One region of the Caballeronia sp. Sq4a genome, then DNA from elsewhere that is predicted to be linked to it. Evidence: riboswitches for the same ligand, from Rfam matches in the RefSeq annotation. Region 1 holds a riboswitch; the other holds the start of a gene.
What was found. A riboswitch is a leader RNA that binds a small molecule or an ion and turns the genes downstream of it on or off. The one in region 1 is predicted to bind thiamine pyrophosphate.
Positions count from the first base shown of each region.

Region 2: another riboswitch for thiamine pyrophosphate. It lies ahead of thiC (phosphomethylpyrimidine synthase ThiC); the one in region 1 lies ahead of LDZ24_RS12175 (FAD-dependent oxidoreductase).

Region 1 is NZ_CP084250.1:2,558,267-2,568,117, reverse strand. Features, by position in the region: gene LDZ24_RS12190 (glutamate synthase-related protein) at 1-2,282, shown strand, start outside; gene LDZ24_RS12185 (glutamate synthase subunit beta) at 2,361-3,827, shown strand; gene LDZ24_RS12180 (ABC transporter ATP-binding protein/permease) at 3,896-5,638, opposite strand; TPP riboswitch at 5,950-6,072, shown strand; gene LDZ24_RS12175 (FAD-dependent oxidoreductase) at 6,264-7,394, shown strand; gene thiS (sulfur carrier protein ThiS) at 7,415-7,612, shown strand; gene LDZ24_RS12165 (thiazole synthase) at 7,632-8,438, shown strand; gene thiE (thiamine phosphate synthase) at 8,435-9,517, shown strand; gene LDZ24_RS12155 (ABC transporter ATP-binding protein) at 9,615-9,851, shown strand, end outside.
Region 2 is NZ_CP084250.1:971,462-981,312, forward strand. Features, by position in the region: gene LDZ24_RS04460 (DMT family transporter) at 381-1,319, opposite strand; gene LDZ24_RS04465 (L-lactate permease) at 1,476-3,077, opposite strand; gene LDZ24_RS04470 (hypothetical protein) at 3,285-3,431, opposite strand; gene LDZ24_RS04475 (hypothetical protein) at 3,702-4,232, opposite strand; gene LDZ24_RS04480 (glycine zipper 2TM domain-containing protein) at 4,442-4,654, opposite strand; gene thiC (phosphomethylpyrimidine synthase ThiC) at 4,912-6,843, opposite strand; TPP riboswitch at 6,971-7,113, opposite strand; gene LDZ24_RS04490 (EamA family transporter) at 7,420-8,388, shown strand; gene LDZ24_RS04495 (DUF4397 domain-containing protein) at 8,707-9,489, shown strand; gene LDZ24_RS04500 (entericidin A/B family lipoprotein) at 9,623-9,757, opposite strand.

The DNA.
Region 1 (9,851 bases):
TGCTCGCGACCATGCTGGATGCGGGCGGCGAGTACGCGTACCGCGTGCGTGGCGAAGAGCATATGTGGACGCCGGATGCCATCGCCAAGCTGCAACATTCGGCGCGCAGCAATTCGTACCAGACGTACAAGGAATACGCGCACCTTATTAACGACCAGACCAAGCGCCACATGACGTTCCGCGGCCTGTTCGAGTTCAGGCTTGACCCGGCTAAGGCCATTCCGCTCGATGAAGTGGAACCGGCGAAGGAAATCGTCAAGCGTTTTGCGACGGGCGCGATGTCGCTCGGCTCGATCAGCACGGAAGCGCACGCCACACTGGCGGTCGCGATGAACCGCATCGGCGGCAAGTCGAACACGGGCGAAGGCGGCGAAGACGAAACGCGCTATCGCAACGAACTGCGCGGCATTCCGATCAAGAGCGGCGACTCGCTGCAATCGATCATCGGCAAGGAAGTCGTCACCGACATTCCGCTGAAGGACGGCGATTCGCTGCGCTCGAAGATCAAGCAGGTCGCGTCCGGGCGCTTCGGCGTGACGGCGGAATATCTGTCGTCGGCGGATCAGATCCAGATCAAGATGGCGCAGGGCGCGAAGCCCGGCGAAGGCGGCCAGCTGCCCGGCCACAAGGTGTCGGACTACATCGGCAAGCTGCGTTATTCGGTGCCGGGCGTGGGCCTCATCTCGCCGCCGCCGCACCATGACATCTATTCGATCGAAGACCTGGCGCAGCTCATCCACGATCTGAAGAACGTGAATTCGTCGTCGAGCATTTCGGTGAAGCTGGTTTCCGAAGTGGGCGTCGGCACCGTGGCGGCGGGCGTCGCGAAGGCGAAGGCCGATCACGTCGTGATCGCGGGCCATGACGGCGGCACGGGCGCGTCCCCGCTGTCGTCGCTGAAGCATGCCGGCACGCCGTGGGAACTCGGCCTCGCCGAAACGCAGCAGACGCTCGTGCTCAACCGTCTGCGCGGCCGTATCCGCGTTCAGGCCGACGGCCAGATGAAGACCGGCCGCGATGTCGTGATCGGCGCGCTGCTCGGCGCGGACGAGTTCGGCTTCGCGACGGCGCCGCTCGTCGTCGAAGGCTGCATCATGATGCGCAAGTGCCACCTGAACACGTGCCCGGTCGGCGTCGCGACGCAGGATCCGGTGCTGCGAGCGAAGTTCACGGGCCAGCCGGAACACGTCGTCAACTTCTTCTTCTTCGTTGCGGAAGAAGTGCGCGAGATCATGGCGCAGCTCGGCCTGCGCAAGTTCGACGACCTGATCGGCCGCGTCGATCTGCTCGACACGAAGAAGGGCGTCGAGCACTGGAAGGCGAAGGGACTCGACTTCTCGCGCATCTTCTATCAGGTGCCGGTCAGCGAAGAAGTGGCGCGCAAGCATGTGGACGTGCAGGACCACGGTCTCGACAAGGCGCTGGATCACGTGCTGATCGAGAAGTCGAAGGCGGCGATCGAGAAGGGCGAGCACGTCTCGTTCATTCAGCCGGTGCGCAACGTGAATCGCACGGTCGGCGCCATGCTGTCCGGTCTGATCGCGAAGAAGTACGGCCACGACGGCTTGCCGGACGACACCATCCACATTCAGCTGAAGGGCACGGCGGGCCAGAGCTTCGGCGCGTTCCTCGCGAAGGGCGTGACGCTCGATCTCGTCGGCGACGGCAACGACTACGTCGGCAAGGGCTTGTCAGGCGGGCGCATCATCATTCGCCCGACCAACGACTTCCGCGGCAAGTCCGAGGAAAACATCATCTGCGGCAACACGGTGATGTACGGCGCAATCGAAGGCGAATCGTACTTCCGCGGCGTCGCGGGCGAGCGGTTCTGCGTGCGTAACTCGGGCGCGACGGCGGTTGTCGAAGGCACCGGCGACCACGGCTGCGAATACATGACGGGCGGCACGGTGATCGTGCTCGGCGAAACGGGCCGCAACTTCGCGGCGGGTATGTCGGGCGGCATCGCGTTCGTGTACGACCCGGACGGCACGTTCGCCGCAAAGTGCAACAAGTCGATGGTCGCGCTCGATCCGGTGCTGCAACAAGCCGAACAGGAGCGCACGGTGGATCGCGCGCTGTGGCACGCGGGCCAGACCGACGAAGCGCTGCTCAAGGGCCTCGTCGAGCGCCACTTTCAGTTCACCGGCTCGCCGCGTGCGAAGGCGCTGCTCGAAAACTGGGATGCGTCGCGTCGTCAGTTCGTGAAGGTGTTCCCGACCGAATACAAGCGCGCGCTCGGCGAAATCGGCGCGAGAAAGGCGAAGGAAGCACTGGCGGCTTAAGCCCGAAACACAACAAGTCAGGGCTCTCCGATGAAAAGGCATCGGAGAGCGCGATCCTCACTCAATACAGAGAAAGATATGGGCAAGGCAACCGGTTTTCTCGAATTCGAACGCCGCCATGAGGCGTACGAAGCACCGCTGACCCGCGTCAAGCATTACAAGGAATTCGTCGCTGCGCTGACTGACGACGACGCCAAGGTTCAAGGCGCGCGCTGCATGGATTGCGGTATTCCGTTCTGCAACAACGGCTGTCCGGTCAACAACATCATTCCGGACTTCAACGATCTCGTGTTCCGCCAGGACTGGAAGAGCGCGATCGAAGTGCTGCATTCGACCAACAACTTCCCGGAGTTCACGGGCCGCATCTGCCCGGCGCCTTGCGAGGCGGCGTGCACGCTCGGCATCAACGAAGATCCGGTCGGCATCAAGTCGATCGAGCGCAAGATCATCGACAAGGCGTGGGAAGAAGGCTGGGTCGCCCCACAGCCGCCGAAGCACAAGACGGGCAAGAAAGTCGCCGTCGTGGGTTCGGGTCCGGCGGGGCTCGCGGTCGCGCAGCAACTGGCGCGCGCGGGACATGACGTGGTCGTGTTCGAAAAGAATGATCGCATCGGCGGACTGCTGCGCTATGGCATCCCCGACTTCAAGCTGGAGAAGTGGCTGATCGACCGCCGCATGCGCCAGATGGAAGCGGAAGGCGTGTCGTTCCGCACGAACGTGTTCGTCGGCCGCGATGCGATCCCGTCGCACATCGGCAATACGGCGAAGGAAAGCATCACGCCGGAAGAACTGAAAGAGCAGTTCGACGCGGTGGTGGTCGCGGGCGGCTCGGAAACGCCGCGCGACTTGCCGGTGCCGGGGCGCGAGCTGCAAGGCATCCACTTCGCGATGGAGTTTCTCCCGCAGCAGAACAAGGTCAACGCGGGCGACAAGGTCGCGGATCAACTCGTCGCGAAGGGCAAGCATGTCGTCGTGATCGGCGGCGGCGATACGGGCTCGGACTGCGTCGGCACGTCGAACCGTCATGGCGCGAAGAGCGTCACGCAATTTGAACTGCTCGCGCAGCCGCCTGAAGAAGAGAACAAGCCGCTCGTGTGGCCGTACTGGCCGATCAAGCTGCGCACGTCGTCATCGCATGAGGAAGGTTGCGAGCGCGACTGGTCGGTTGCGACCAAGCGCTTTGAAGGCAAGAACGGCAAGGTGGAGAAGCTGATCGCGGCGCGCGTCGAATGGAAGAACGGCAAGATGCAAGAAGTGCCGAATTCCGAATTCGAGATGAAGGCGGATCTGGTTCTGCTCGCGATGGGTTTCACGCAGCCGCTTTCGCCGGTGCTCGAAGCGTTCGGCGTCGACAAGGACGCGCGCGGCAACGTGCGGGCAACGACTGAAGGCGAGAAGGCGTATTACACGTCGGTGGACAAGGTGTTCACGGCGGGCGATATGCGGCGCGGGCAGTCGCTCGTCGTCTGGGCGATTCGCGAAGGGCGTCAGTGCGCGCGGTCGGTGGATGCGTATTTGATGGGGTCGAGTGAGTTGCCGCGGTAATCGTTCGACGCATCGTGAAGCAAAAAGGCCACGCGTTCCGTGGCCTTTTTGCTATCTACGCGAAGAAATCAAGCCTCCACCATCGCCCTTTCGATCTCGATCTTGTAGTCATGGAACATCGCGACCGACTCCCGATGCGCGACGCTTAAGATGGCCGCTTTCGGCAACCGCTCGACCAGCGTGTTGTAGATGTGCAGCTCGTTCTCCGCATCGAGCGCGCTCGTCGCTTCGTCGAGGAACACGAAGTCCGGCTTGTGCAGCAGCACGCGCGCCGCAGCCAGCCGCTGCTGCTCGCCCGGCGACAAGCTGCGCGCCCAGTGCGCGCTTTCATCGAGCCGGTCCGCGTACGCTTCGAGGTTGCAGGCGCGCAAGGCTTCGCGCGATTCTTCGTCGGTGAACGTCGTGGCCGGCGACGGATACGACAGCGCCGCGCGCAACGTCCCGATCGGCAGATAACTCTGCTGCGGCACGAACATCAGCTTCGCATCGACGGGCGCGTCGATGGTGCCGTCGCCGAACGGCCACAGGCCCGCCAGCGCGCGCATCAGCGTGCTCTTGCCCGAACCCGACGGTCCGACGACGAGCCAGCGCGAACCGGGCTCGATCGACACGTCCGCCACGCGCGAAAGCGGCGTGCCATTCGGAAGCGCGAGTGTGAGGCCGGTCGTCGTCAGCGACGGCGTGCTCGTGTAATGCAGATTGATGCCGCCGCGTTCCGTCGCAGGCGACGTTTCCTCGCGGATATGCGTCGAGCGCATCACGCGCTTGAACTCGCGCAGACGGTTGACGGTGGCGCGCCATTCGACCAGCGTCGAATAACTGTTGATGAACCACGAGAAGGAATCGCTGACCGTGCCGAACGCCGATGAAATCTGCATCAGCACGCCGAATGAGAACGCGCCCGCGAAGTAGCGCGGCGCGGCGACCATGATCGGAAAAATGATCGCAATCTGCCCGTAGAAGGACAGCACGAAGGTCATGCGCTTCGTGTACTTCATGATGAGCCACCAGTTGTCGCGAATGCGCTGGAAGATGCTCTTCGCGTTGGCGGTTTCGGTGGCGATGCCGTCGTAGAACGCAATCTGCTCGGCGTTTTCGCGCACGCGAATCAGGCCGAAGCGGAAGTCCGCCTCCACTTTCTGCTGCTGATAGTTGATCGACACGAGCGGATGCCCGACCTTCTGGATGATGAGCGAGCCGAGGATCGCGTAGAGGGCGGCGGCCCACACCATGTAGCCCGGAACGACGAGCGGCTTGCCGAAGAGCGTCAGCGTCAGAGCGCCCGCGAGCGTCCACAAGATAGTGATGAAGGTGACGAGCGTGACGAGCGTCGACAGCAGGTCGAGCGACAGCGTAAGCGTGGTGGTCGCGAAGGATTGCAGGTCGTCGCTGATACGCTGGTCGGGGTTGTCGGCGAGGCGGTCGCGTTCGATGCGGTAGAACGCCTTGTCGCCGAACCATTGTTCGAGATACCGGTTCGTGAGCCATTGCCGCCAGCGGAACGCGAGCATTTGCCGGAGATAGCGGCCGTAGACGGCAAGCAGGATGTACGCGAACGCGAGACCCGTGAAGATCAGCAGCAAGTGCGGAAAGTCGCGCACGTTCTTGTTTTGCAGCGCGTTATAAAAGTCTGCGTTCCAGCTGTTGAGCCGCACGTTGATCCAGACGACCGTCATATTGATCGCGATGATCGCGACCAGAAGGCCCCACGCGATGCCGCGTTCTTCCGAGACCCAGTAAGGTTTGATGAGGCTCCACGCCGATACGTCATCCGCCTTCTGCTGCGTGCTTTCGAGATTCGTGTTGACCATGACCTTGTGTTCGGGTGCGCCGGATCGCCGGCGGGTTGAGACGGTGTCGCTTGCCGTTCGGCGCGCGGCATCGACGTGCGCGCAGCCAGTTCCGGGTTCGCAGATTGTTGTGATGCTGCCTTAACTGTCGCTTAATTCGGCCCGATCGTCCGATGAACCGGTGTTCGGGGCATTGTGCCAGAGTGCCGCCGGCCGCGACCGAAGCGGCACGACGCGGCACGACGCGGCACGACGCGGCACGACGGGAGCGCCACGGCCGCAGCGGGCAATCCCGGTTTGCAGCGGCTTTGCCTTTTATGCTCTAATGATCTGCGACGAAACAGGGGTGCTTCGCGCGACGTCACTGGCAACGGTGGCCGGCGCGGCGAGGCTGAGAGAGACCCTTTGCACCCGATCCGGGTAATACCGGCGAGGGAAGTTTCCGGAGAACGCGCGTTCGCCGCGCCATTCCTCCAGTCTCTTCCGGTCTTCCTTTTCCGCTCGGTGCGTCTGACGGCCGCCGTGCAGGTCTCTCCTCCGCTGATTCGTCACGTTAGTCAATCGGTATGCCGCTTCCTGCGGCGACGCTCGCGTACGTCGAGGCGACGCACGCGACCGGATGAGGAGACATCGGATTGTGAACAGCATGGAACAGGGCGACGCCCGCCGGCCGGATTTCGCCGTGATCGGCGGCGGGCTCGTCGGGCGGCTCGTCGCCTGGCAGCTTGCGGGCGCGGGGCACGGCGTCGCGCTCTACGAGCGTGGCGACGAAGCCGGCTCGCAGTCGGCCGCGTGGGTCGCCGCGGCCATGCTCGCGCCGCTCGCGGAGGCAACGAGCGCGGAGCCGCTCGTCGTCGAACTCGGCGCGGCGTCGCTCGCGCGCTGGCCGGATGTGCTCGCGGCATTGCCCGAGCCGGTCTTCTTTCAGCGCAACGGGACGCTCGTCGTCTGGCACGGCGCGGATCGCGCGGAAGCGCCGCTTTTCGAGCGCCGGCTGCGCGCGAACGCCCCGGTATCGCTACTCGACGGCGGTTTCGTCAAGCTCGCGGGCGCGCAGGTCGCCGAGGCGGAACCGGCGCTCGGGACGCGCTTCGCGCAGGGCTGGCTGCTGCCGCACGAAGGCCAGCTCGACAACCGGCAGGCGCTCAAGGCGCTCGCGGCGGGGCTGGCGGCGCGCGGCGTGCGCACGCACTGGAACACGCCGGTCGATGCCATGCCCGATGCGCGCTGGATCATCGATTGCCGCGGTCTCGGCGCGAAGGCCGCGTGGCCCGCGCTGCGCGGCATTCGCGGCGAAGTGGCGCGGGTGCATGCGCCGGGCATCGGGCTCACGCGGCCGGTGCGCTTGCTGCATCCGCGCTATCCGCTTTACATCGCGCCGAAGCAGAACGACGTCTACGTGATCGGCGCGACGGAAGTCGAGGGCGAGGACATGTCGCCCGTCAGCGTGCGCTCGGCGCTCGAATTGCTGAGCGCGGCCTTCGCCGTGCATCCGGGATTCGGCGAAGCGCGCATTCTCGAACTCAATTCGCAATGCCGGCCGACGCTGCCGGATCATCGTCCGGCCATTGCCTGGGATGGCGCGCAGACGCTGCGCGTGAACGGGCTGTATCGGCACGGCTTCATGATCGCGCCCGAAGTGGCCGATGCCGCGTGCGCGCTCGCCGATGCGCTCATCGGAGGAGCGGTGCGCGACGCCGCTTCGTTCGCGCAGTTCCGCGGCGATGCCGCATGGCCCGAGCTGCTGCACGGCGCGTTCGCGGCCGTGCCCGCGTGACACGATTCAGAGACAGAACCATGAACATCCACATCAATCAGCGCGAGTTCACCTTGCCCGATGCCGCGACCGTGACTGACGCGCTCGCCGCGTTCGGCGCGAAGCCGCCGTTCGCAGTCGCGCTCAACGGCCAGTTCGTCGCGCGCGGCGAGCATGGCACGAAGACGCTCGCGCCGGGCGACAAGCTCGACGTCGTTTCGCCCGTCGCGGGCGGTTGAACACACGAAGGATTCCATCATGACCACACAGACCGCCGATGTGCTCACGCTCTACGGCCAGGCATTTCCGAGCCGCGTGCTGCTCGGCACGTCGCGCTATCCGTCGCTGCAATCGCTGTCCGATTCCATCGATGCCGCGCGCCCCGGCATGGTGACGGTCGCGCTGCGCCGCCAGTCGGAGACGGGCGAAGCCGGCTTCTTCGACGTGCTCAAGCGTCACGGCGTCGCGCTGTTGCCGAACACCGCGGGCTGCCAGAGCGTCGACGAAGCGCTGACAACTGCCTACATGGCGCGGGAAGTCTTCGACACGCCGTGGATCAAGCTCGAACTGATCGGCGACGATTACACGCTCCAGCCCGACCCGATCGGCCTGGTCGAAGCGGCGGCGAAGCTCGTGCGCGACGGCTTCAAGGTGCTGCCGTACTGCACCGAAGATCTGGTGATCGGCCGGCGCCTGCTCGATGCCGGCTGCGAAGCGCTGATGCCGTGGGGCGCGCCCATCGGCACGGGCAAGGGCGTGACGAACCCGTACGGCCTGCGCACGCTGCGCGAGCGGCTGCCGGACGTGCCACTGATCGTCGATGCGGGTCTGGGCGTGCCGTCGCACGCGTGTCAGGTGATGGAGTGGGGCTTCGACGGCGTGCTGCTCAACACGGCGGTGTCGCAGGCCACGTTTCCGCCGCAGATGGCGCGTGCATTTGCGCTGGGCGTCGAAGCGGGCCGCAGCGCGTTCCTCGCCGGTCCGATGGCCGAGCGCGACAGCGCGCAGGCAAGCACGCCGGTCGTCGGCATGCCGTTCTGGCATCAGGACGGAGGTGCGGCATGAGCCTGCTCGGTCGCGAAGTGTTCTGGCCGCCGGCGGACGAACTCCTGGAAGTCGCGGAGCGCATCCGCGCGCGTCTGGGCGACTGGCCCGCCGCGTCGACGCGCTGGCGCATCTGCCTGACCGCGCCCGAATCGGCCGGCGCGCAGGATTTGATCGTGCTCACGGGCCCGCGTGAATCCGATCCCGGCGCGCTTGCCGGCGACGCCGCCCTGCTCGAAGCGCACGGCTCGCGCGTGACGCTGACGCGCAACGGCGCGCGTTTCGTGCTCGACGGCGAGCGCTCCGACGACTGGCTCGCCGCGCTCGCCGCGTTTCTCGACTGCAACTTCGAGCCGCACGATGCACTCGTTCTGGCGCTGGCCTGGCGCACCGGCGACGAGTCGAAAGACGACGCCTGGCCCGTCGATTTCGCGACGTTTCCGCGCGTGAGCGACCTTCCGCCCGCGCCGGAGCCCGCATTCCCCGCATGCCCCGACGCGCTCGGCCTCTATCCCGTTCTGCCGAGCGCGGAATGGGTGGAGCGCGTGCTCGAGCTGGGCGTCGCCACGGCGCAACTGCGCCGCAAAAGCGCGGACGCCGACGATCTTCGACGCGAGATCGAGCGGTCCGTGGCGGCGGGGCGTCGTCATCAGGCGCGGCTCTTCATCAACGATCACTGGCGCGAGGCGATAGCGGCGGGCGCTTACGGCGTGCACCTCGGCCAGGAAGACGTCGAGACCGCCGACCTGAGCGCGATTGCGGGCGCCGGCCTGCGCCTCGGCCTCTCGACGCACGGCTACTATGAAATGCTGCGCGCGCTGCATTTCCGGCCGAGCTATCTCGCGCTCGGCGCCGTCTTCCCGACGACGACGAAGGTCATGCCGACCAAGCCGCAGGGGCTTGCCCGCCTGCGCCGCTACGTGCAGCTTCTGCGCGGCCGGGTGCCGCTCGTCGCGATCGGCGGAATCGACGGCAAAGTGATCGGCGACGTGCTCGCGACGGGCGTGGGCAGCGCGGCGGTCGTGCGCGCGGTGACCGAAGCGCCGGATACTGCTCAGGCGGTCACATTGCTGCAACAAAACTTTGCAGGTCAATGCTGACAGTTCCGAAAAAATTAGGCACCGCGCACTAGGCAAAGCACCGATTGCACGCAGGCCCTATAATGCGGCGTTTTGCGTCAACGGAATTTCTTACCCAGTGCCAGCCTCTTCTGAGACTCTGCTCGAGCTACGCGACGTCGACTTCGGTTACGGCGACCGGCTCGTCCTGTCGAACCTGAACATGCGCTTCACGCGCGGTCAGGTCGTCGCGGTCATGGGCGGCTCGGGCTGCGGCAAGACCACGACGCTTCGGCTGATCGGCGGTCTCGTCAAGGCGAGCCGCGGCCAGGTGCTGTACGGCGGGCAGGACGTGGGCGCGCAGACCCGCGACGGC
Region 2 (9,851 bases), 1.4 Mb from region 1:
GCGGGAGCGGAGCGCATACCGCGCGACTCATTCGAACACGCAGAAAGATGAGCGGGTAAGCGCCTGTCGCGCGCTGGACGGCATCCGCTCAACAATGGGCGTCGCGAAAGCCGAGCGCAAACCGCGCGACTCATGTGAATGGGTAGGAAGATGAGCAGGCAAGCGCCTGTCGCGCCCAAGACGCCAGCCGCTCAGCGACGAGCGCCGCGCAAGCCGAGCGTGGATGCCGAGCCGCCATCCGCTCGACAATCCGGTGACCAGCGCCGTGCCCCCGCATCCTTCACCACGAGCGACACGCGCTTATCGAGAGAAGAGCGGCCCGCACTGCGCCGCCGAAGCGAAGCGCGATCCCGGGCAACGTAGCACAACGAGTCCAAAAACTACCGCGCCAGCGACTTCCTCCCGCCAAACGGCATCCGCTTGACCAAGCCCGTCGCCAGCGCCGTGCCCGCGAGCACGACCGCGCATCCTTCCATCATCACGAGCGACACGTGCTCGTCGAGGAAAAGCGCGCCCCACAAGATGCCAAAAAGCGGAATGACGAACGTGACCGTCATCGCGCGCGCCGGGCCGGCCGACGCCACCAGCCCGAAGTAGAGGAAATACGCGATGCCCGTGCAGCACACGCCGAGCGCGATCACCGCCTCCCACGCATGCGCGGAGATCGGGCTCGCGGGCCACGTCATCGCGGCGAGCGGGGAAAGCGCGATGGTCGCGCCGATCATGCTGCCGGCCGCGTTCGTGGTCGCGTCGACATCCATCAGGTACTTTTTCGCGAAGTTGCCCGCCACGCCGTAGAGCGCGGACGCCGCCAGCGCCGCCGCGGCCGCCAGCAGCCCGCGCACCGGCAGCGCCGACGCGCCCGCGTCGTGCGCGCCCGGCGTCGCGATCTGATTCCACACGAGCAGCAGCACGCCCGCGAAGCCGATCGCCATGCCGATGGTGCGCATCGTCGTCAGCCGGTCCTTCAGCCACACGTAGGCGACGAGGGCGCCCCAGAGCGGCGTCGTCGCGTTGATGACGGAGGTCGCGCCCGCCGACAGCGTGAGTTCCGCGAACGCGAAGAAACAGAAGGGCGCGGCCGAATTGAGAATGCCGACGACGAAAAGCGGCACGGCGCGCTTGCGCATCGTCGCAAGCGTGTCGGCCCACGGGCGTCGCGCGAGCAGCATCGCGATGAGAAACAGCGCGCCGATGCCCACGCGCACGGCCATCAGCGGCGCGACGCCGAACTCCACGACACCCACGCGGATGAACAGAAACGACGCGCCCCACAAGGCGGCCAGGACGACTAATTGACACAAATTGACGATGGACATGACGTTGCGGACTGCTTGCCTGCTGATAAAAGTCCGCGCATGTTACACCGCGCCGCGCGCCGCGCAGCGTTTGCCCAAAGAGACCGCAAGAAGCAGGAACAAAGCAGGAACAAAGCAGGAACGCGCCCCGTCGCCGAACGGGGCGCGGGGGCGTGGTTAGTGCGGGGGAATCATCCACGTGAGCACGTTCTGTTGCAGCCAGACGAGCACGCCGAGAATGATGGTGAGCAGAATGGAATGCTTGAAGGTCCGCGCGAACACGAGGCCCTCCTTGCCCTTCAGGTCGGTGGTCGCCACGCCCGTCGAGATGTTCTGCGGCGAGATCATCTTGCCCATCACGCCGCCGGACGAGTTCGTTCCTGCCATCAGCACCGGATTCAGATTGAGCTGGTGCGCGGCCACCACTTGCAGGTTGCCGAAAAGCGCATTGCCCGAGGTATCGCTGCCGGAGAGAAAGACCGCGACCCAGCCGAGGAACGCCGACACGAGCGGAAACAGCGGCCCGACCGACGCCACGCCGAGACCCAGCGTGTAGTTCATGCCCGAGTAGTTCATCAGATACGCGAGGCCGACGATGGTCGCCACCGTCAGGATGGCGATGCGCGTCTGCACCCAAGTATCGACGATCGCCGCGCCGAATTCACGCGCCGGCAGCTTGACGAGCGCCGCCGTGATGATCGCCGCGACCAGAATGGCCGTGCCGGTCGCGAGCGGTTGGAAGTCCCAGATAGCGCCGTAGGGCTGGTTGTAGAGCGTGATGTAGACGGCCTTGTCGAGCCCCGGCCACGATACCTTCACGTCGCCGATCAGGAAGATCTTCGCGACCGTCCACACGATCACGACGATCGACACCACGATCCACGGCAGCCAGCCTTGCCCGCCCGAGAGCGCGGCGCGCGTGCCGCCCGCGCGATCGACGTTGACCGCGAAGCGTTCGTCGGGCGCGGGTTTCCAGACGCGCAGGAACGCGATCGTCAGAATCAGCGAGATGAGCGACGACAGCACGTCCGTGAGCGCATAGCTGATGTAGTTGGACGTAACGAACTGCGTCAGCGCGAACGCGCCGCCGGAGACGAGCAGCACCGGCCACACGCGCATCATGTTGCGAAAACCGGCATACACCGCGATCACATAGAAGGGCAGGAAGAACGCGAAAAGCGGCAACTGGCGGCCGACCATTTTCGCGAGCGCGTCCGTCGGCAGGTGCGTGACCGCGCCGAGCACGGTGATCGGCACGCCGAGCGCGCCGAAGGCCACCGGCGCCGTGTTGAAAATGAGCGTGAAGGTGAGCGCTTCGAGCGTCGGAAAGCCGAGCAGGATCAAAAGCGAACTCGTGATCGCGATCGGCGTGCCGAAACCGGAGATGCCTTCCAGCAGCGCGCCGAACGAGAAGCCGATGACCACCAGCACGATGCGCCTGTCGTTCGGCAGGTTATCGACCATCCAGAGCCGAAACGCTTCGAAGCGTCCGGAGCGTTGCGCGACGTTGTAGAGCAGGATCGCCGCGAACACGATCCACATGACGGGCCAGAGCGCGAAGACGGCGCCCGCCGCGACCGAATTCAGCGCGAGGCCGACCGGGAACTTCCAGCCCGCGACGGCGATGATGAGCGCGGCGATCAATCCCGCGAGCGATGCCTGCCACGCCGGGCGGCGCGCCCAGCCGAGCAGCACGAGCACGATGATGATCGGCAGCGCCGCCACGATGAACGACAGCGCCAGTGAATCGGCAATGGGTGTGAGTAGCTGATGGAACATCGAGTCTCCTTTTTTCTCTTGTTGGCGAAGCGGCGGCCGCAGCCGCCATGCGCGCGGAGTTCGATGTTTCAGTCGCGCACGCCGGCGACGTGCGCCGTCTTAAGCGCCGGCGTAACACGCCCACTAAGAATAGGTGACCGATGAACCGCGTCAAGCGGTGAAAGCCCGCGTACGCGCCGTGGTTCGCCGGATTCGATCAGACCTGGCTCATCCCTCCACGGCTGCGGCGGCGGCCGTGGCGGCTGCGCCAGCGCCGCTGTCGCGGTTGGCGGGCGGCGTTTGACGGAACACCCAGACGGTCAGGAGCGCAATCGACGCGAGCATCCAGAGCATAAAAAACACGAAGGCCATCATGTCCTGCTCCCCGAGAACGTGAAGTGGGCGGCGGCCGTTTGCCGTCGCATCGCGGTAAATAGGGACGGTGAATAGCCAGAACCGTGCCCGTGGTCCGTCCAATTCCGCCAAAGCCTTGTCAGAAAAGGAAAGTGGCAGAACGCACGAAGCCGACGACGCGGCACGCCGAGCGCCCGTCGGCAAAAAACGTTTCAGGATCGTTACGGCGCGCCGATTAGCGGGCTGCAAAGCGCCAGATTTTGTAACGCGGACGAACAGGCGCCGCGTGAATCAGTGGCCGCGTCCGCCGCCGTGACCGCCGCCTCCGTGCCAGCCGCCATATCCACCGGACCCGCCTTGCCACGTCCCGCCGCCGTGCCATCCGCCGCCGCCGTGCCATCCGCCGCCGCCGTGCCATCCGCCGTGGTGCCAGCCGTATCCGTGGCCCCAGCAGCATCCGCCGCCCCAGTAGCCGAAGCCGACCGAGATCGCCGGATAGCCGTAGCCGTAATACGCCGGATACGGGTACGGGTAATACGGATAGCCGTAGGCCGGATAGCCGCCGTAGTAGCCGGCATAGGGGTAGACGGCCGAGTAGGGCACCTGTTCGGTCGAGTAGACGATGCCGGTCCCCGGCACCGCCGACGCGCCCGACGCTGCGTCGGCCGGCAGCGCGAATTCGCGCTGCGCATAGATGGCGCTGACCGTGGGGTAACCCGCGCCCGGGTAGTCGGGATACGGGTAGTAACACCCGCTGACCAGAAGTCCCGCGGCAAGCGCGGCCATGCCGCTCTTTGCGAGGACGATGCGTGCGGACATCATGACGCTGCTCCTTGAATTGCCTGCGGGACTCTTCGGGTTCAGTGGTCTCGATAAAACCGATGCGGTCCGTTAAAGAGGAGCTTAGTCGATCGATGCATGGCGCGTTGCATCCGCCCGGTGAGGAACGATGGCTGGTATCGCTTCCTGTAACAGACTTGAAACACGTGCGGCGCCGACGGTGGCGCGCCGCACGCCGATGCGCGACGGCCTTACTTGCCGACCTGATTGCCGATGACCCCGCCGACGGCCGCGCCGCCCAGCGTCGAAAGCGCGCTGCCGCCGATCACGGCCCCGCCCGCTGCGCCGACGCCCGCGCCGATGGCGGTGTCGCGCTGACGCGTGGTCATGTTGTCGCAGCCGGTCAGTCCGGCGAAAGAAGCGGTGAGCAGTGCTGCGGCGCCGATTTGTTTGATGTTTTTCATGTCGACTCTCCAGTGATGATGGAACGAATCGGCTGCGGCGCGACTTCCCCGGACGAGACGACGGTCCGGCGCGCATGCCGCGTTTTTTCGCCGGTTCGTTCGATACGGAGCAGGAAAGATGCCCGAATCGTCTGAATGAGCGCCCAGCCTTGATGAGCAAGGCTTTGGGCGGGAACGCAGCAAGCAAAACGGCCTGTCGCGCTCGCCGCGCGACAGGCCGTTTCCGGTCAGGCTTTCAGTCCGTCAGAGACGGCGCATCATGTCGGCTGATAGATTTCCGCGCCCTTCTTCACGAACTCGATCGCCTTCGTCTGCATGCCGTGCGTGAGCGCGTCGGTTTCGCTCACGCCCTGCTTCGCGGCGAAGTCGCGCACATCCTGCGTGATCTTCATCGAGCAGAAGTGCGGGCCGCACATCGAGCAGAAGTGCGCGACCTTCGCGGAGTCCTTCGGCAGCGTTTCGTCGTGGAATTCGCGCGCCTTGTCCGGGTCGAGGCCGAGATTGAACTGGTCTTCCCAGCGGAATTCGAAGCGCGCCTTCGAGAGCGCGTTGTCCCGCACCTGCGCGCCGGGATGGCCCTTCGCCAGATCCGCCGCGTGCGCCGCGAGCTTGTACGTGATGATGCCTTCCTTCACGTCGTCCTTGTTCGGCAAGCCGAGGTGCTCCTTCGGCGTGACGTAGCAGAGCATCGCGGTGCCGAACCAGCCGATCATCGCGGCGCCGATGCCCGAGGTGATGTGGTCGTAGCCCGGCGCGATGTCCGTGGTGAGCGGCCCGAGCGTGTAGAAGGGCGCCTCGTCGCACCACTGCAACTGCAGGTCCATGTTCTCCTTGATGAGCTGCATCGGTACGTGGCCGGGGCCTTCGATCATCACCTGCACGTCGTGCTTCCACGCGACCTGCGTGAGTTCGCCGAGCGTCTTCAGCTCGCCGAGCTGCGCTTCGTCATTCGCGTCGTAGATCGAGCCGGGGCGCAGGCCGTCGCCGAGCGAGAAGGAGACATCGTATTGCTTCATGATTTCGCAGATGTCCTCGAAGTGCTCGTAGATGAAGCTCTCCTTGTGATGCGCGAGGCACCACTTCGCCATGATCGAGCCGCCGCGCGACACGATGCCGGTCATGCGGTTCGCCGTCAGCGGCACGTATTGCAGCCGCACGCCCGCGTGGATCGTGAAGTAGTCGACGCCTTGCTCCGCCTGCTCGATGAGCGTGTCGCGGAAGATTTCCCACGTAAGGTCTTCGGCTTTGCCGTTGACCTTTTCGAGCGCCTGATAGATGGGCACCGTGCCGATCGGCACCGGCGAATTGCGGATGATCCACTCGCGCGTCTCGTGAATGTGCTTGCCGGTGGACAGATCCATCACCGTGTCGCCGCCCCAGCGGATCGCCCAGGTCATCTTGTCGACTTCCTCGCCGATGGACGACGTGACCGCCGAATTGCCGATGTTCGCGTTGATCTTCACGAGGAAGTTGCGGCCGATGATCATCGGCTCGCTTTCCGGGTGATTGATGTTCGCGGGAATGATCGCGCGGCCGCGCGCCACTTCCTCGCGCACGAACTCGGGCGTGATTTCCTTCAGCGCGTCCTTGCCGAACGCCGCCGCGCCGAACGCCTGTCCGGGATGCTGGCGGCCCATCATCTGCGCGAGCTTTTCGCCGTTCGGGCCGCTCTTGCGCAGGCTTTCGAGATATTCGGCGCGACGCTGATTCTCGCGGATGGCGATGTATTCCATCTCCGGCGTGATGATGCCCGCGCGCGCGTAGTGCATCTGCGTGACGTTCTTGCCGGCGAGGGCGCGGCGCGGCTTGCGGTGCAGGCCGGGAAAGCGCAGTTCGGCCGTTTTCGGATCGGCGGCGCGCTCGCGGCCGAATTCGCTCGACAGGCCCGCCAGTTCTTCCGTGTCGCCGCGCTTTTCGATCCAGCCGGCGCGCAGCGCGGGCAGTCCCGAGCGGATGTCTATCTTCGCGTCCGGATCGGTGTACGGACCGGAGGTGTCGTACACGTACACCGGCGGATTCTTCTCGCCGCCGAAGCCGTCCGGCGTGTCGGACTGCGTGATCTCGCGCATCGGCACGCGAATGTCCGGCGTCGAGCCGGTCACGTAGACCTTGCGCGAGTTCGGCAGCGGGGCGATGGCGGCGGCGTCGACGACGGCGTTTTCCGACAGAAACTTGGGATTGGCATTCATGTGCTGTCTCTCCTGTGGGACGTGTTGACATGCGAGCGTTGCAGCGCTCGGCTGACTCAGGAGCTAAACAGGGAGGAACGAGACGGAAAGGTACGGGTTCGGAAGAAGTAGTCTGATGCGGCGCGACTGTCGAAACCCGAACGCTTCCCTGCGCTGGCATTATCCAGATCAGGTTCAAAGGGTATTTCTCACCCGCGCCGCGCGAGGCGACTGCGCTCGATGAAACCGGCCGCAATCGCGATGCGCAACGCAGGACCCCCGCGTTAGCAGCCGCCACCATACACCGCAGCGTGGCGTGTTGGCAACCATCCGAAAATTCGTCCGGCGATTCGTCGATCGCGCGGGGCGCTTACTGCATAATGTCGCTCGCCCCGGCCTGCGTGTTTTCCCTGACCGCCCGGCAGCCGCAATCGACGCCCCGCGTCTTGCGCTGTTTCTCCTCTGCGTCCGCGTTCGCATTCCAACTGTTTCGCCATGTCGTCCTGTCTCGTTTGTCGCGCCGGAGCTTTCGCCCGTTCAATTGCCGTCTGCCGGATGCGATGCGCGGCGCTGCACTGCACGCTGGCCGGGTAACGCATGTCCAATCCGTCGCCCAATCCGTCCTTCAAGCCGCCGCGCCTGCCGCGCCTGCCGTTCTCCTTGCCCGATCGTTTTCCGTTTCGCGCGCCGCGTTCGCACAAGGGACAAGTCGCGCTCGCGCTGGCCGTCGTCTATCTCGTGTGGGGATCGACGTATCTCGCCGTGCATCTGTCGCTCGCGTCGTTTCCGCCGCTTCTGCTTTCCGGCTTGCGCAATCTGTTCGCGGGCATCGGGCTCTTCGTGTTCGCGGCGCGCCGCAAGCCGGTCTGGCCGACGTTGGCCGAAGCGCGCAATGCCGCGCTCGTCGGCACGCTGCTCGTCGGCTTGTCGAGCGGGATGCTCGCCTACGGCATGCGCACCGTCGAAACCGGGACCGCCGCCGTGATGGTCGCGACCGTGCCGCTTTTCGCGACGATCATCGCCGCGCTCACGGGCCGGCGCATCGCGAAGGGCGAGTGGGTGGCGGTCGGATTGGGGCTGATCGGCATCGTGTTGCTGAATCACGGCGATTCAGGTGCCGGCTCAACCGCGGGCAGCATCGCGATTCTGTGCGGCGCGATTTTCTGGGCGGGCGGGGCGCATCTGGCGAGCCGCGTCAAGCTGCCGTCGGACCTCTTCATGTCGACCGCGCTGCAGATCGGCCTCGGCGGTTCGATTTCCACGACGGTCGCGTTGCTCTCCGGCGAGCGGCTGGCGGGCATCGGCTTCGTGCCGGGGCTGTCGTTTCTGTACTTGATGCTCGTCGGAACGATGGCCGCGTATGTCGCTTACGGCTTCCTGATCCGCCATACGAGCCCGATCATCGCGAGCAGCTGCATGTACGTGAACCCGGTGGTCGCGGTGTTGCTCGGCGCGTTGCTGCTCGGCGAGGCGATCACGCGCTGGACCGTCATTGCGACGGTCGTCATTCTGCTGAGCGTCGGGCTTTCTTTCTGGTTCGATTATCGACGGCGCGGGTTGGTGTGAGCCTTCCGTTCGCTTCGCTTGTAAGAAGGGCGCGCACGCAGCGCTCGAAGCCGCGCACGCGCCGCTGCGCTGTCGGGCCCCGAACGAATCCTCTAACGAATGCCGCAGCCTTGCGCGATAAGGCTTCCAGCTGAAGTCGCGCCGCTCGCGCACCGCAAAAGGGCACGGGTGTTGCTCTATATGCGCCACCCGCGAGGCGCGTCATTCCGATGAAACAAAGACGCGTTCCTCGCGGCGAGGACGCGGCGTAGCGGGCCATCCGCCCGCCGTCCGCAGCCTTCACGACACCATCAACGATCACAAAAAGGAAGGTGGCACATGAAGCTCATCCGCACCGTCACGGCGCTCGCTGCCGTCGCTTCGCTTCTCTCCGCATGCGGCGGAAGTTCGGACGACGTCGGCAAGGAACTCGGCCTTACGCAAGCGCAGGTTCACTTCATCCACGCGATTCCGAGCGGCCCGAACGTCGACTTCTACGATAACGGCAAGGTGCTGCAACCGAACCTCGGCTACAAGACGGTGACCAACTTCGCGAACATCGGCACGGGCCAGCACAACTTCGGCTACGCGGCCGTGAACACGACGACCCTGCTCGCATCCAATTCGAGCATCAGCAACGCGGCGAAGGGCCACGAATACACGGTCGTCGCGCTGCCGGACGCGGGCTTCCTGCCGTCGATCGCCGTGATCGACGATCCGTTCGACAAGGGTCTCCTTTCGACGAGCGCGCGCGTGCGCGGCTTCAACGCATCGGCGAACGCGCAGAACCTCGATCTGTATCTGGTCGCGCCGGGGACGGACATCGCGACGGTCAACGCGACGATGCCGAGCGTCGCCTTCAAAAGCGCGGTTCCGGCGAGCACGCAGGACTCGATCTATGTTTCCGGCGGCACGTATCAGCTGATCGCGACGCTTCCGGGTTCGAAGACGCCGGTGTACAAGTCGGCTTCGTTTAATCTCGGCAATAACGCGGACTGGCTCGTGACGACGCTGCCTTCGGGCAACGCGCTGTCGCAGGTCGTGCCCGGCAAGATTCGGGTGCTGGTGGCGCAGGGCGGCAACACGCAGACGCCGGCGCTGGAGTTGCCGGATACGCAGTAAGCGCTTGCGCGTCAGGCCGTGACGAAACCCGCCCGAGCGATGTCGGGCGGGTTTTTTTTACGCACAAAAAAAATCTCGCCGCGCGAGGCGGCGAGATGACAGGAACTACGCTGCGTTGGTAGAGCGTCCCGGCTTACTTATGTTCTTCCGCCGAGTTCGAGATAGCCTGGCCGCCCTTCGAAATGTCCTGACCTGCGCCCGAGATGGTGTTGCAGCCTGCCAGCGCAGCGGTGCCCGCGATCAGCAGCAAAGCGATGATTCGAGTCATGTTCAATCCCCTTGAAGTAAATGTCTGGATTGGCCGCTGCTCTTCGATGGCCTCACCGGTGTGAATAATCTTAAAAAAGCGCCCGAGCGCGCGC